Regions from separate parts of the Paenibacillus sp. FSL H8-0548 genome, predicted to be linked through region 2. Evidence: riboswitches for the same ligand, from Rfam matches in the RefSeq annotation. Region 2 holds a riboswitch; the other holds the start of a gene.
What was found. Region 2 has a riboswitch for cobalamin ahead of MHI37_RS09845 (DUF4430 domain-containing protein). Riboswitches for the same ligand answer to the same signal wherever they lie in the genome.
Positions count from the first base shown of each region.

Region 1 (8,057 bases), 2.5 Mb from region 2:
AAGTCGGCTCATCAAGAATGAGCACGGATGGGTGCATCGCCATAATGGATGCCAAATTGAGCAGCTGCTTTTGTCCGCCGGAGAGCTCTGCTACATTTTTGTGAAACCAGGTGTGAATGCCGAAAAAGCTGGCCATCTCTGCCACGCGCAGCCGAATCGTAGACTTGTCATAGCCTAAGCTCTCGAGGCCAAAGGCAAGCTCATGCCATACCTTATCCGTAACAATTTGATTGTCCGGATTTTGGAGCACAAAGCCAATCTCCGATGCTTGCGTACGCTGATCTATTTCTTCCACTTTCTTGCCGCAGAAAAAAACATTTCCGCTCCGCTCTCCATGCGGTGTAAGAATCGTTTTTAGTTGCCTGAGCAGCGTGCTCTTTCCACAGCCTGATTTTCCGCATATCGTAATAAATTCTCCGCTTTGGATCGTCAGATTGATATGAGAGAGCGTCTCTTTCTCCTGATCAGGGAAAGTAAAAACTAGATCCTCGATTCGATACGTTTCCATTTTCTATCCTCCACCACGTTGATTATGACTGGCATCATACAGAGTCCAAAATAGGCGATATAAACGGCGATACTAAACGGCGTCATTGCTTGTGCTTTAATAGAAGGAAAAAATCGTATCGTATTCTCGCCCATTGCAGCGCCAAGCAATACGAGCACAATAAATCCGAGCACAATGAGAAGCACTACTTTATCCCGGTTATCGAACCGAAATAAAGAGAAGCTCGTGCGCCCTGGCAGCCCATAACCTCTTGATTTCATTGAATCCGCCGTTTCGATTGCATTTTCCAGCGCCCATGTCGTCATAATCGAGAGAATCGTCATTCCATTTTTAGCTCTAGTCAGCATACTGCCCTGGGATACATCCCTGCCGATACATTTTTGCGCATTCGATATAACCTTTATTTGCGTTAAATAACGAGGGACAAAACGCAGCACCATCGAAAAAACCAACGAGAGCGCAGGCATTATTTTACCAAAAAGATAGATGAATTTATCCGAGGTCATAACTGCGTTGTAGCAGGAAAACCAGACCATGACGGTCACAAACATACAAGCTGCAGAAATACCATAAAGAATGGATTCGAGCGTAATCGGATTGCCATTTTTCAAATAAAACAAAATCGTTATGCCTGCATGATTAAATAAAGGATTCAAAACTGCTGTTATGAGCAGCAATGGAAGCATATAAAGCAAATTAAATTTAACAGCCTTTTTTCCATTCAACAGAATCGAATAAATAACCGCACTTAATAAAGAAAGCACCTGAAGAATCGGGTGCATAAAGACCATGCTAAACAGCAGCACAGCAACAAAAAACACAAAATTAACGATGGGATGGAAGGAAGCGAAGCGATCCTTCATCATTCCTTATCCCCCGCAGACGCGTTATATCCGCCAATGTCCCGCCCTAAATCAAACGTATACACCCATTCAACGACATCGCCGTCCTTCAGTAAATAACGGCTGCTGCCGTAATTAGGATACCATTCATTCACCTTGAACATCCATCCGCTCAGCTCGCCGCCGTCGAACTCATATATATTGCTAATGCCTTCTACGTAGTTGCTGTTATAGAGAGGCGTCATGTTAAACTCCATATGAATCTTGTTATTTTTCATTTCTCTAAGCAATACATCAAACACAGACTCCCCTTCATAAAAGGTTACCTTCTGCGCTTTATAGATGATGCCGTCCTTCGGCAATACTTCAAGCTTATCTTTATTGAACGTATCCAAATGGTCTAATACCGTTTCTGCGCTTACGGATAAGGTAACCGTTAATTTCTGCGCCTTATCGACCTCGGTATCCTGCCATTCTACTGGGCTCGGTTGTCCCTCTGGCGCTGGCTCCGTCAGAAATTTATCCTTGCTTGCAGCTGGTTTCTTATCCACTTCTTTTTTTGGAGTGCTTTTGTCTTTGCTTGGCGCCTCAGTCTGCGTCACTTTATCCACATGGGTTGAAGCAGCAGTTTCTGCTGGCTTAACCGGGTCTGCCGATGGTGATGGCAGCGGTGTTGCCTCAGGCTTTGCAGCATCTGCAGGCATTGGCGTCGCCGCTTCAGCGTTATCTGCTGTGCTTATCGGATCATCCTGCTGCAGATCATCAGAAATCGCCGAATCAGTCGTCTCAAGAGCGACCTCAGCCTCTATGCTGCTATTCGCCAGCTTCTCCGAGCTCTTCGGATAATTTCCGCCCCAGAAAAACGCAATAGCGAGCACGCCAATGATCAATAAAGCTGTCAACCATTTTTTGTTATTCATTTTTTTGTTATTCATTCACCCATTCGCTCCCTGCACCCTCATCCTTTTACATCCGTCATATCATATAGACCCGTTTGTCCTTTAACCATTCGCTCATAAGCAACAAGACTGTACAAGGCTTGATCCGATGCCATCAAATCCACTTCTCCGGGCTTCGCTCCGCCATTATCCGTTCCACCCTGCTTCACATGATAAAATCCTCCGTTTGGTGCAGCGAAGCTTAATAAAGCATCGATGGTGGAATATCCATTTTTAACAAATCTCGAATCCTGATGTGGATGAATGCCTAGGCCCGACAAAGCTACGATAACTTGAGCAACGCTCTCCGAGCTAACAGAGTCCCCGCTTGCAAACCCTCCATCTGCACTTTGTGCCTTCGACAGCCAGGTAATGGCACGATCTACGGCCGCTTTTACGTTATCCTTTGTTTCGTAATAAGGTGTAAGCCCCTGAATGACCATAGCTGTAACATCTGCATCTGCCGCATCAGCATTTGCGCCTAACGCCCATCCACCGTCCTGAAGCTCCCTGTTCAAAATAAAATCAATCAGAAGCTCTCTCGTGGTCTGCGTCTTCACGCCTGCAACAACTGGAATTTCATAGTGCTTGCTGTCGAGCGCAATAAGCGCGAAAATCGGACCGTTAATGCCCTGCTTGATTAACGTTTCATAGTCGGCAAGAGGTTCTCTTAGGCTGTAGCCTGCAACGTCGTCAATGTTTTTCCCAAGTGCGGTCAGCGCCAAAATAACTCTATCGTATTCCGTATATTTCACGCTATGAAGCTTGCCTGCTTTTTCCTTCATCGTTTTTTCTACATTCGATAAATAGTTAGCAAAATAGGCATCTGGAACCGCTGCACTTGAACGTGCCAGTGCTACGATAGTCCAATCACCGCCGACACTTGCAATAGCCGGATCAGTTACAGCCTTCTGCATAAAGGCTGCCGTTTGAATGATCTGCTTCGTTATCGCATCTATTTTGTCAGGATCTGTCTCGTTCTCAGCAGGCTTTTCTGCTAGCTTGTAATCGTAGGCTCTCATCGCTACAACGGCCGCCATTTCTCTCGTTACAGAAGCCTTTGGCTGGAAGCCTGATTGATCGCCCGTCATTAATTCAAAAGCAACAATTGTTTCAATATCTGCCTTCGCCCAAGCGGCGGCCGCATCTATATCTTTAATGACTGCTGGTGACTTAATGGGCTCGATCGCCAATGCCCTCACGAGAGTTGCTGCCAATTGCTCACGGGTAATACTCTCATTCGGATTAAACCTTTCATTAAAGCCGGACATATATCCCGCATGATCAGCCGCCGTCACATAAGGATAAAACCAATCCTTTTTCGCAACATCAGTAAAATTCCCAGCCCTGTCCAAGGTCATATCCAGCTTAAGAACAGAGACTAGCATTTTAGCAAACTCTGCTCTTGTAACCGCAGCCTTCGGATTAAATTTCCCATTGCTGCCTTGCACGAAGCCATTTTGCGTAGCATCGCCGATCGCGCTGTATGCCCAATCAGAGAAGGCATCTGCATCCGTATACAAATGGTGTAAATCAACACGGCTTGCAGCACTCGCTGCATCCCTGCTCCAAAAGCCCGTTGAAAGAAGCAAACTTATAACTAAAGCCCACGCCACAAACCTATTTTTTCTCATCATAAAATCTTCCTTCCCTATCTAGTCCTATATTGTTATGACATCAGAGCATCAAAAAAAACCTCACAACAGGAATAGTTAAGAGGTTTACTAGCGGGTGCAATTAAAGGATTCATGCACTAATAAACACCTTCCTATCCATCGTAGAGTTAACGGTGTATGAGAAACAGGCAGGTATTCTGACTTAGAATCATCACCCTTACAGCTTTCCACCGCTTCTCAGTGGCATGCTTGCAAGGACTCCTCTTTCACAGTGGCGGGACCGTGTGGGATTTTCACCCTCTTCCCTTTTAACCAATGGATGCTTTCACTCAAAATAAAACATCATTGGCACCTTTTTCTCCTATTCAATTTTCTTGCTCATCATATCGAATTATGGACCTTTTGTCTATGTAAAAACAACAGCCAAGGATTCTAAAATAGCATCCTTGGCCGCTGCTTTTATATTGATTTCATACGATTGCTTCTTGGCTTATGCTCTACTTCTGCAAGTCCTAATTCCTCCATCAATGGCGGTATGTACATGCCAAATCTACCTCGGAAGCCTTTTTTCAAGCCATACCAGCCGCCAAGCGGATTTTCAGGCGAACGTCCCCACGCCTCGACAGTCCCTTCTTTTGCAGGCTTTTGCTCATCTGCACTGCCTAGCTCTATCCAGTCGTTATGCCCCTTTAGCATGGCAGTTAAATCCGCAATACAACGATAATCATAATGCAAAACCGTTTTCCCTACCGTGCACACTAAAATTTCAATACCATCTTTTTCGTCTTTGTACATTTCGTATTCTGACGACTGCGGTGGAGTTTTTAATTTCCAAGGATTATCCTTTGTACCCAATATGCTCATGTTATCCATTCTCCTTTTCGATTACGGCTCACACACGGACAAGAATACGCTATTTTCTTAATTCGGTAAATGGTTTTCTGTCATAAGCGGAAAATATACGGTATAGCTTTCATCCTTTATTTCATACAGAGGAACAAACCGAATGCCCCTCTCCTGCCCTCTCGTACGGTAATAGCCAGAGTTCCACCAGCTATGGTTACGTTCCCGATCTGGGACGAGCAGAGTTTCCAGCTGCTCAGCATTTCCAATCAGCCGCCGCTGCTCATCCACCAGCCCTGCGAGTACGATCGGACCATCCATAAAGGCATAAGTTCCCGCTTCGCCTGGCAGCTGTTCAGCCCTCAGTGCCTTCGGAAGCTCGACACGTACAATGTCTCCATCCTCCCATTCACGCTCAAGCATCACATAGGAGGTAGGCTGCCAATCACCCTCCTGCTCCACACCGTTGATCGAGATCACGGCTTTCTCTTGCAGCCACCACGGAAGTCTCAGCTTTAGGCAGAACTGCTCTTTTAAAGAAAGTGAAATTTCAATTTCATAAATAAAGCGATCCGGGCGATGAGTCGGAATAGACGGCATATCCACCTTCGTAATCGCCGTCATCCCATCCAAATTCCAGGATTGGAGCGGATACAGCCCATTTTGTCCATCCTGACGAATCGTTACTCCGATTGGCCTATCACCAAGCTTCGTTGTTAGCGACGACGGCAGCCATTGCATAATAGCAATGCCCGCATCCTCCTTCATAAAGATTTGCTCGTGATAAGCTGCATTCGCTTGCACGAGCGTGCCGTGACAGCACCAAAAATGCTGAGTAGCTGTGCCCCATTTCTTCTTGCTGCCCGCGCCCAAGCTTAAGAAATAAGCAATCATGCCCGTTTCATTATGCTGATGCGCTAATACGCCATTAATGAACCTGCGCTCCCAGTAATCTGCATATTTCGGATTGCCTGTCCACTGAAGCAATACATGGGCAAGGCGCATCATATTGTAATTTACACAATGCTCCTGCCCAACGCCCAAACGCGTCATATCGCCGCCCGGCAGCCATAGCTCTGCATCATCACTCGCGCCTGTTGCTAGATAACCACGCTCATCCACGGCAATCTGCCAGAACGCTTCTACTACTTGGCGGTAACGCACGTCACCCGTTACTTCCCACGCCTTGGCAGCTCCTAAAATTTCCGGAATTTGAGTATTTGCATGCTTATTCGTAAGAACGTCCCTACCGGCGAGAAGCGCATCAAAAAAACGACGCCGATCGTAACGCTCGATTAAGTCTCGATGCTTCGTTTCTCCAGTAATTGCATAGAGGTCAGCCCAAGTCTCCAGCATTCCTCCTGTTTCCAAATCGAGCAGCTCATCCATTTGCTCACGAGTAAACGTATCGGTCCACTGGTGGAACCAATCCGCCATTTGAGCCATAATCGCAAGTGCTTGCTCGTTCCCAGTAAATTTATACATTTCATGAAGCCCCATCAGCAGCTTATGAATCGTATAATGCGGCGCCCATACCCATTTCCCCTGCATCACGCGTTGCATATAGGATTCTGGAAATGCAGCAAGCCAGCCGCTGCCGATCGACGCCTGACATCTGCCTAATTCAGCGACGATAAAATCAGCCTTCGCTTTAACGAGCAGGTCACCTGTTTGCATGTAAATGCGAGCAGCTGCAGACAGCCAGTGCCCCATCATATGACCACGCAGCTCACAGGTCGGGGACTCCCAGCCCCAATGCCAATTTTCCGGACCATCCATAGTCGTTGTAGTCGCGCTAGTCGTCCCTCCATTGCCGCTATAGCTCCAAAGTCCCGCTTCCAGATAAAAATTGCGGAGCAAATTATCGTTCGTCAAACTCATGATATATTGTTTATTTAATTGAAACCGCGCTTGAAGCGGTCCCGGGGACAGCTGCACGCTTCCAGCGGAAAATTCTTTGAATGTATTATGTATCAAAATAGTACCCTCCCTTTTTTTGTACGGTATACTTATCGTATACTCTATAAAGATATAGGAAAATACACAAATCCACAGATTACATATACTTTTTTTAGGAGGTCATTTGATTGCCTAACGAAGTTTTTTTGAGTGCCGACCACTTCCCGCTCGTTCGCGATATCGGTGTGAACCGTACAGAGTCTCTTTATACTCACCCCAACCGAGTCGCTGATTTTGACGTATTTCTCTTTGTTGTTCATGGGTGCATGCAAGTCATTGAAGAAGGCACGGAGTATTTTGTGAAGGAGAACGAGCATTTATTTTTGAAAAAAGGAATACATCACTGGGGTCTTCCCGCAACGCTACCAGGTACAACCTGGTACTGGATTCACTTCGACCTGCCATTAGACGAACAAATGAACTATCGAGAGCATGCGCCTCTGCCAGAAATCGAATATTATCAGCGGGATCATTATCAATATCTCATTCCGATGCCGAAATATGGATCGTCTGCGTTTCATTCCGATCTGGAACCAAGGCTGCGAGCGTTGACTGCTGATTATTTCAAACCTGCGGAGCACCGCATGGTGCATGTCAGCCTTCGCGTCTGTCAGCTGTTTCTCGAACTGCAGAAGGAAGTCGCGCAGCAAGGCAATGGACCTCTAAAGAGTAAAACAGACACTATTTCCAGCCGAGTGATGAGCTTTTTATTGGAGCATGCAGAAGGGGACTTTGATTCCCTCAGCATCTCAGCCCATATGAACCTGAATTACAGCTACCTGTCCTCGATGTTCAAGGAGCAAACCGGGCAAACGATCGTTGAGGCACACGCACGCTTGCGTATGGGGAAGGCTATCGAGTGGATGAGAAACAGCACGCTGAACGTCTCTGAGATCAGTGAGAAGCTAGGCTACCGCAATCCGTATTACTTCAGCCGCGTGTTCAAGAAAATACTGGGTCAATCACCCTCCTCGTACATGCAGCAGCTCTACAAATCTTAAGAGCATATTAATTAGAAAGAACAATCTGTCCCATAAGACCATTAACCACGGCGGGATACGTGCTTATCAGGTGAATTTAGTGGTAGGAGATGCGCTCAGCTTGCCGATAAGAACACATAGGTGCTTATCACGGTCAAGCCACGGGGATTCGGGGGTGGTAAGCACGTATGCGTGCTTATCAGGTTGAATTGGTGGTTGGAGACGCGCTCAGCTTGCTGATAAGAACACATAGGTGCTTATCGCGGGGCAGCTGCGGGGATTCGGGGGTGATAAGCACGTATACGTGCTTATCAGGTTGAATTGGTGGTTGGAGATGCGCTCTGCGTGCCGATAAGAACACATAGGTGCTT
Region 1 covers NZ_CP152049.1:4,796,540-4,804,596, forward strand. The annotation lists gene MHI37_RS20950 (ATP-binding cassette domain-containing protein) at 1-508, opposite strand, end outside; gene MHI37_RS20955 (energy-coupling factor transporter transmembrane component T) at 481-1,374, opposite strand; gene MHI37_RS20960 (DUF4430 domain-containing protein) at 1,371-2,285, opposite strand; gene MHI37_RS20965 (S-layer homology domain-containing protein) at 2,309-3,925, opposite strand; cobalamin riboswitch at 4,074-4,275, opposite strand; gene MHI37_RS20970 (DUF6855 family protein) at 4,364-4,768, opposite strand; gene MHI37_RS20975 (beta-L-arabinofuranosidase domain-containing protein) at 4,826-6,724, opposite strand; gene MHI37_RS20980 (AraC family transcriptional regulator) at 6,835-7,707, shown strand.
Region 1: another riboswitch for cobalamin. It lies ahead of MHI37_RS20965 (S-layer homology domain-containing protein); the one in region 2 lies ahead of MHI37_RS09845 (DUF4430 domain-containing protein).

Region 2 (8,057 bases):
ACAGATCCAGAGGCGGGCGAGTATGGTTTGACGACTCAGCCTGAATTTCAAATGCGCGTACTTAGCACGAAGGCGATTGCTGATGGACACGCGGCAAATATTCATTATTTGAATGAGGATTTGACACAAAGCTTGTTGAATACACCAGATGTTATGAATGATGTAAGATGGCTGGCCGATTTTGTTTGGAAAGACGGATCTATGCAAAGCAATGCAAAGGCAGCCGAGCAGGGCGACGTGACGCGAGAGTTCATCAATGGAAAAACCGGCTTCGCGATTGGCGGGGATTGGGTGCTTCCAGGACTTAAAAAGGATGCAAAGTTTGAATGGGATGTATTGCCTTTCCCAAGAGGCAAAGTAAGCCAGCCGGGTTATAGTATATATGGTCCGCTTTCCTTGCTTAGCGGTTCGAAGCATAAGGAAGAGGCTTTCCTATGGATTAGCTTCCAATTCTCGAAAGAGGCTCAAAAGTGGAAAATCGATCAAGGTGCAAACGCTTCGGTTATTGATCCAGAACTGACAGCTTATTATGATGAAACCCCAATGTGGGAAGGCAAAAACAAAGAAGCAGTTAAAATTGCTAAGGAAAATGCGAAAATTCAACCAGGCGTAACGGTTCCTGCATGGTCTGAATACAACTGGAACAATATTTTGAACGAAATTATATTTGACGGCGCAGACATTAACAGACTAATTCCGGAAACTGAACAGTGGAACAAACGTACACTAGAGGTTCGAGAGTCGCTCAAATAAGGCAATCAAGACTATATTTAACGATTGGAAAAACATCCTGATTTGCATTTTGCAGAACAGGGTGTTTTTTTATTGTATAGGAAACTATGGATTCTCCGAACCTGTTAATAACGATGCTGCTCCAGCAGCCGGAGAGGGGATAACGAAAGCTAACGGAAACCAGAGACGCTAAAGTGCGATTTTTGGTTAGCGTCTCTGGTTTCCGTTAGAGGTCCGAGCTGACGCGTCTGCGATGTGCAATCACCTGTAAGGGTGTTTTTGTTCAACTATAGGAAAGGATATCATTCGCCATACTTTCTCTATATTTCTGAGAATAAGACGCGCTGGCGCCGCCAAAGGACGGCGACAGCCGTTTCACCTTGTTTGTCTCATTTTGTCAAAAATAGTCGCCTTTCTGTGACATAAGTCACAGAGCCCCCACATGAAAATGAGTTAGTATGGATGAAATAACGATGGGGGATAGAACTGATGAAAATAGGACTTCGCTCGTTAACGAATAAATTTATGCTGGTTATGGCGGCTGCACTGATGGTTGTCATTAGTGTGATTTTAATTTATGAATGGAGAGTCACGCGAATTACTGTTGAAGATCAGCTGCTTGCTAAAGGTCGCGAACTTGCATTATCTTTAGCCCACACTCTAGAGCATATTACTGAGCAGGATTTGATTACAGGTGTCTTCCTTCAGGATGGGACCAAATGGGAGGGAAGTCAGCTAAAGACTGATTTGTTTAATGATCGACTGACGGTGAATTCGGAAAGTGAACAAGTCGCTGAGAAAAGGCGGCAGGACGCTTCCTATGCGGAAAAAAATGCGGTTTTATACAATGGGAAGACCATTCCGCTCTCTCAATATGAGTTGAAATATGACAGCGCGTACGATCGGTATACCGATTATCGGTGGCAAGGGATTATTGATAGCTTTCTAACTGAAGAAAATGTCATTTACGCGATGGCAGCTGCTTATTCCGAGAATCCAGAATTTGCGGGTTATATCGCAACGCATAATTCGGTATACAGCGCTATGAATGATCAATCTACTGATACATGGGGGGATACTGGCTTTCTCAGCCAAGACTATCGCTCCAATCGGATATTTAACGATCAAACCGGCTATAACGCCGTTACGAATATGAATACAGACGATGTATATTTGCAGAAGTATGATCGTTTAATAGATGGAGAAATCGTAGAGACTTGGGATGTTTCGTATCCGCTAACCATTGATGGGAAGCATTGGGGAAGCGTCCGCGTCGCGTTATCCAAACAAAATGCAGACGCGCTTATCGCCTCGGAAAGAGGAAAGTCTCTGCTGCAATTTGGAGGCTTGATGCTGGTCGTTTTAGTCATCTTATTTTTGTTAACTCAGTTTATGGTAGGTCGCAAGCTGCGTACTATCGTTCGCGCTGCTGTTAATTTGAACTCTAGCGAAGCGGATCTTACCTATCGAATAGAGAATAAAGGCAATGATGAAATTACGCTGCTGGGAGTGGAAATCAACCGTTTTATTGAGCATATGCAAGATTTGATGCGTACGATTCGCTACAATGCAGTCTCGGTGTCAGATTATGCTGGCAAGCTGAGCGTAGGCTCGCATCAGAGCAGAGAGCTCTCGTCCCAGCTTGCCTCTACGGTTAACGAAATGGCGATTGGCGCGGAGAATCAAGCAGATGGTGCTGTTGAGGTTGCGAGGTCGATGGAGGATATGGCTACAAGTGTTGGAAGAATTGCTTTTTCCTCAAACATAATGGCGGAAGCATCAAGCGATATGCTGGCTGCTGCCGAGGAGGGCCATGAAAAAGCGAATAACGCTGTTGGGCAGATGGAGAGATTAGGCACGGCAACTGCTGCTATCTCGCGTGTCATCGGACAGCTTAATGAGCGCTCATCTGAAATTCAAGAAATGGCAGGCACCATTGCGGCTATTGCGAATCAGACGAATTTACTGGCGCTGAATGCGGCTATTGAAGCAGCTCATGCTGGCGAGTATGGCCGAGGGTTCGCAGTCGTATCAGGCGAGGTGAGGAAGCTTGCGGAGCAGGCATCGAATCATGCCGGTCATATTGCAGAAACGATCAATGAAGTGCTTGCCTTAACCGCAGACGCGGTCGGCGCAGTAAATACGGGGGAGCAGGAGATGGAGCAAGGAATGAGGATCGTACACGAGCTGAAGGATTCCTTCGATACGATCTGGAAGGAGTCCCGTCAGGTTACGCTGCAAATTCAGGACGTATCTGCTTCGACTCAGGAAATGGCGGCAGGCAGTGAACAGGTCAGTGCCTCTGTTGATACAATGGCTCAAGTAGCAAAGGATACTTCGGTCCATGCTGCCCAATCAGCGGCTGACACGGAGCATCAAAATCAGCTTGCCGAAGAGACGCTAGCGCTAGCCTCGTCAGTGAATGAGCTCTCCGAGGAGCTGCGGAGATCTATTGAGCGGTTTAGGATTGAATAAACTTTTTTTGCAATAAGCCCTTTGTTTAATCAGCTATATCTGATACAATTCACAAATCAACTACTTACAATTTAATAGAATAGCTTGTATGGTGCTGCCGTAAATATTCGTATGCAGCTTAATAGGGAAGTTCGGTCAAAGTCCGACGCGGTCCCGCCACTGTATCGCAGAGCTGACTATCAGTTAATCCACTGTCTATTTAAGACGGGAAGGAGATAGTTTGGCAATGAAGCGAAGCCAGGAGACCTGCCATAGAAGCGCTCTATATTTCTCACGAGGATGGGAGGGAGATGTTTATTTGTGTTTTGCAATAGGTATAAGTAGGCCTATGCGTGAATACACAGGTATGACCAAACATCTTGCCAATACGGAAAGGTGTTTTTTTTTTGTTTACATATGATGAAAAAGGAGAGAAAGCTTTGATTACATTTAATAGATTTATGAAAAAGATGCTTCCTGCTATGTTGGTTTTTGTTCTAATTTTTGGGTTATTTGCACCACAGGTAAGTAAAGCGGCAGATCATACAGACAACACTTCATTAAATACGATGATTGAGAAGACTGTTGATTATTATAAAAATAGAAATACAGAACTGACCTCTTGGTGGGATCTCGTTGCACTTTGGGGTGCGGGTCAAAATTTAAGTGACGGCAGCTGGCAGCTTCCGCCTTGGTATAAAACTGATCAAGGATTGCTGCCGACCGCATCAGGAACCGAGCATATCAATTACATCTTTGGTTTGCTAGCTATGGGGGAAGATCCTGCACATGCCTGGGAAACCAATCGTAATCTGTATGCAGAGCTTGCTGCTCAGCAAAATGCAACTACAGGGGCAATTGGAAATGGATTGACAAACAGGCATATGTGGGCAATGCTTGCACTTGATACAGGAGCGAAGCTGGGAAGCTCTGTCGGTACGTGGGATGCAGCGGCTAAGCAGAAGGCTGTAGATTATTTGTTGAGTAAACAGCTTTCAGACGGGGGCTTTGCTTTCTTCGGAACGACTTCTGACGCTGATATGACAGGTATGGGGTTACTTGCGCTAGGAAATTATCAGAATGATAGTGCTGTTCAAAGTGCAATTGTAAAATTAAAAGCATTTTTAAAAACAAAGCAATTAAACGGAGAACATGTAATGTTTGGCAACAACTCCAACAGCATGTCAGCAGTCGTAACGGGCTTGACAGCAATTGGAGAGGATGTTTTATCAGATGCGTGGACTGATAATGGCAACAGTATTCTGGATTCCTATGCACTTTTCCAAGTGCAGAATGGGGCTTTCAAATATTTAGAAAGTCAGTCAAATGCAGATGCTATGGCGACTAATCAGTCACTTATCGCATTACTAGATACCAAATATCAGAAGACGGTATGGCATCGCTTCGCTGATATTAAACTGCCAGTTCGGGTTTCGGTAGAAGTAGACGGCATTTCTGATCGTATTTACGAGAAAAATATCGTTTCTGTTCCGCAAAGTACGAACTCGGCAACGGCTTTAGATGCGCTTAAGTACGCACTAGACAAAGCAACACCTGCTATCCTTTACAACATTGTAAATAGCAGCTATGGTCCATATGTACAAGGAATAGACGAGCAAGAAGCGGGCTCCCTTGGCGGCTGGGATGGCTGGATGTACGAGGTTAATGGAGCTGCACCAGATGTAGGTGCAGGAGAATACCAGCTCAAAGAAAATGATAAGGTTCGATTCTATTATAGTCGTTACCCAGCTATTGCGACCGCGGCAGAGCTGGCAGGCGGCACAACTGATCCCTATGTTGATGTTACACTTGTAGGAGATGATTTCAGCAGTGAGGCCATTTCCGCTGAGAATTGGATTATTAATACAAACTCAGCAGACCTAACGGTTCAATCTATAACGAGTGTAAATAACCAAACCGTTAGAATTCAGCTTCATGGTCAAGTAACGAGTGAGCCGATTACGATTCAAGCATTATCAGCGGCATTAATTAGTAAGCAAAAGAGTAATACGATTACTCTGAGAATTCCGGTAAAAGCTAGTCTGCAGGTTGACGGGATATCAGGGGCAATTTTTGCAGCACAAGAAGTTAAAATTAAAAACACTGAAAATCCGACAACAGCGCTAGATTTGTTGAAGAAAGCTCTTGATCAAGCAGTTCCAAAGATTAGCTATGAGATCGTAAATAGCAGCTTCGGTCCTTATGTGAATGCGATTGACGGTCAGGCAGCGGGCAGCCTTGGCGGCTGGGATGGCTGGATGTTTGAAGTCAATGGAGCTGCGCCATCCGTTGGAGCGGCTGCTTATGAGCTTAAAGAAAATGATGAGGTTCGTTTCTATTACAGCAGATGGCCTGCTCTTTCTACGACTACAAAAATTGCAAATGGCGCTTCAAATCCTGCTGTAGAAGTTTTGCTAGCTGGTGATGAGTTCACAAATGCAGCTGATGATATCAGCAATTGGTCCATCCATGTAGGAAGCACAGAGCTGCAGGTAAGTTCAATAATTAAAGACAATAACAAAGTTACAATCTCTTTCGAGGGAACAGCAAACGGCGGTGCGATTACAATTAAAGCGTTAGAAGGAGCTTTAGTTGGAAATCAAGCGAGTGATCCAATATCAGTTATTGTCCCTCGCATCATTAGCGATTCAGTGGATCAGTCTTTCGCAATTGATGAGAATGAAACAGCTGTCGTAATTGGCTCTTCAAGCGAAGCTGCAGCTACTAACAATGTAGTATTGACGTTTGCATCAACTGATCTGCCTAAGGTAACGGCAGAGCGCGGCAATACGACGCTTGAGATTCCAGCCAATACAAAAGTAACATCGACTTGGAACAAGGAGCTTCAGCTTCCAACAAATCTAAGCCTGGACGATAGCAATGTAGTATCCAAGATGAATACGGCTTTGTTAGGCGACAATAAAAAAGTAGATGCTGTTGCGGTACGTATTAACGTTGGCGGCGACGAAAAAATCCAATTTAGTCAGCATGTTACTCTTACTTTAAAGGGACAAGGTGCTAAGGAAGCAGGATTTGTTGATCAAACGGGAAGCTTCACTCCGATTAAGAAATATGCAGATTCGGCTATTCGAGCAGATGAAGTATACGCCTATAATGACAATGGCGATCTGATCATCAAAACGAAGCATTTTACTTCTTTCTTAGCGTATTCGACTTCAGCACTAACGACATCTGGCGGTGGCGGTACGGTACCGGTAGCTCAAACCGTTAAGCTCTCCGTTGAAAAACGTTCATTGGGTGAAGGCGATATTGTAGCTCCTGTTACGATTACGATTCAAGCAGGGGATACGGCTTTCACCGCACTTAAACGTGCGCTTGATGATAAAGGAGTAGCTTTGCAATATACCGGTTCAGAAGCAAGCGTTTATGTTCAATCGATTGACGGTCTTGCTGAGTTGGATAAGGGAGCGGGCAGCGGCTGGATGTATTCGGTTAACGGCATTTTTCCTCAGATTAGTGCTGGAGCATACACGCTGAAAAACGGTGATGTGCTGCGCTGGCAATATACGAAAGACTTAGGCAATGATATAGGCGGGGATACAGGTTTAGGCGGAAACACAGAAACTGGTGAACAGGTCCCTGGTGGAGATAACGGATCATCAACCATTAATTACAAAGACGCAGCCCAAATTTCCAGCTGGGCTAAGGAAGCTGTAACCAAAGCAAGTGCACTAGGCTTCATGCAGGGTACAAGCACGACAGATCCTAAATTCGAGCCGAAACGTCTTCTAACCCGTGCTGAATTTGCTGCTTTGATGGTTAAATATTCTGGAATAGACCCAATAAATGAGGACGCTGGCTTTACTGATGTTAGCAGTAAAGACTGGTTCTATGGTTATGTAGCAGCAGCTAAGGAAAAAGGCTTAATGTCAGGTAAATCAGACACTAGCTTCGCACCTAATGCGTCCATTTCCAGAGAGGAAGTGGCTGCGGTTCTTGTTAGATTTAAAGGGCTGTCGGACTCTAACGCCCCGCAAGCTGCACTTAAAGACCGTGATGCGGTATCCGCATGGGCAGTGCCTTATGTAAATGTTGCCTACCAAACAGGCTTAATGACAGGTGATAATGGACGATTTAATCCACAATCATTTGTAACGAGAGAAATGGCTGCTGTCGCCATTATTCGTCTCTATGAATTGAAATAATTTCGTTCTGATCGAGAACTCATACAACAGAAAGGCGTACGCTCCCTCCACTTGGAGGAAAGCGTACGCCTTTTGTTTTTTGCTGATTCGACGCGAAGGTGGGAAGATGCGTTATAATATAAGGAGGAGCACCATTTTGCCTCATGATCGATTAATTACATAAGGAATAGGATGAAGGGTTATGCTTCAGCTTTTTGAAAGAAGTATTCGTGATTTTCGAGCAACCTATAAGAAGCATCTTCTATTTGAGTATTTATTTATGCTAATGACAAGCTTTGTCATTATCCCGATTATTTCTTTTATTTTCAACCGTGTGCTCCGGGTCATTGGCTCGGGCTCGGTGCTGAATGGCGAGGTCTATAAGATCGGGCTCAGCTATACAGGGATACTCGGATTAATAGCGATTTGCTTGGTAGCTATGTTTGTACTGTTTATTGAATTCGGTGTCGTCATCACGATTGCGCAGCAGCATTATTTTGGGAAGGATGTATTAATTGCTGATGCACTGCTGACGACGCTTAGACATACATCGAAGCTATTTGGTTTTGGGATTATTCAACTGTTGTTTTTTCTGCTTTTTCTAGTGCCGTTTATTGATTCGCCGCTATCGTCTTCCTTTTTTGCACAGTTTAACGTTCCGATATTTTTTAACAATCAGGTTTTGAGCTCATCTTACACCATGCTGGCCCTGTACGCGGTTTTGTT
Region 2 covers NZ_CP152049.1:2,327,431-2,335,487, forward strand. The annotation lists gene MHI37_RS09835 (extracellular solute-binding protein) at 1-753, shown strand, start outside; gene MHI37_RS09840 (methyl-accepting chemotaxis protein) at 1,222-3,207, shown strand; cobalamin riboswitch at 3,280-3,476, shown strand; gene MHI37_RS09845 (DUF4430 domain-containing protein) at 3,627-7,352, shown strand; gene MHI37_RS09850 (glycerophosphoryl diester phosphodiesterase membrane domain-containing protein) at 7,534-8,057, shown strand, end outside.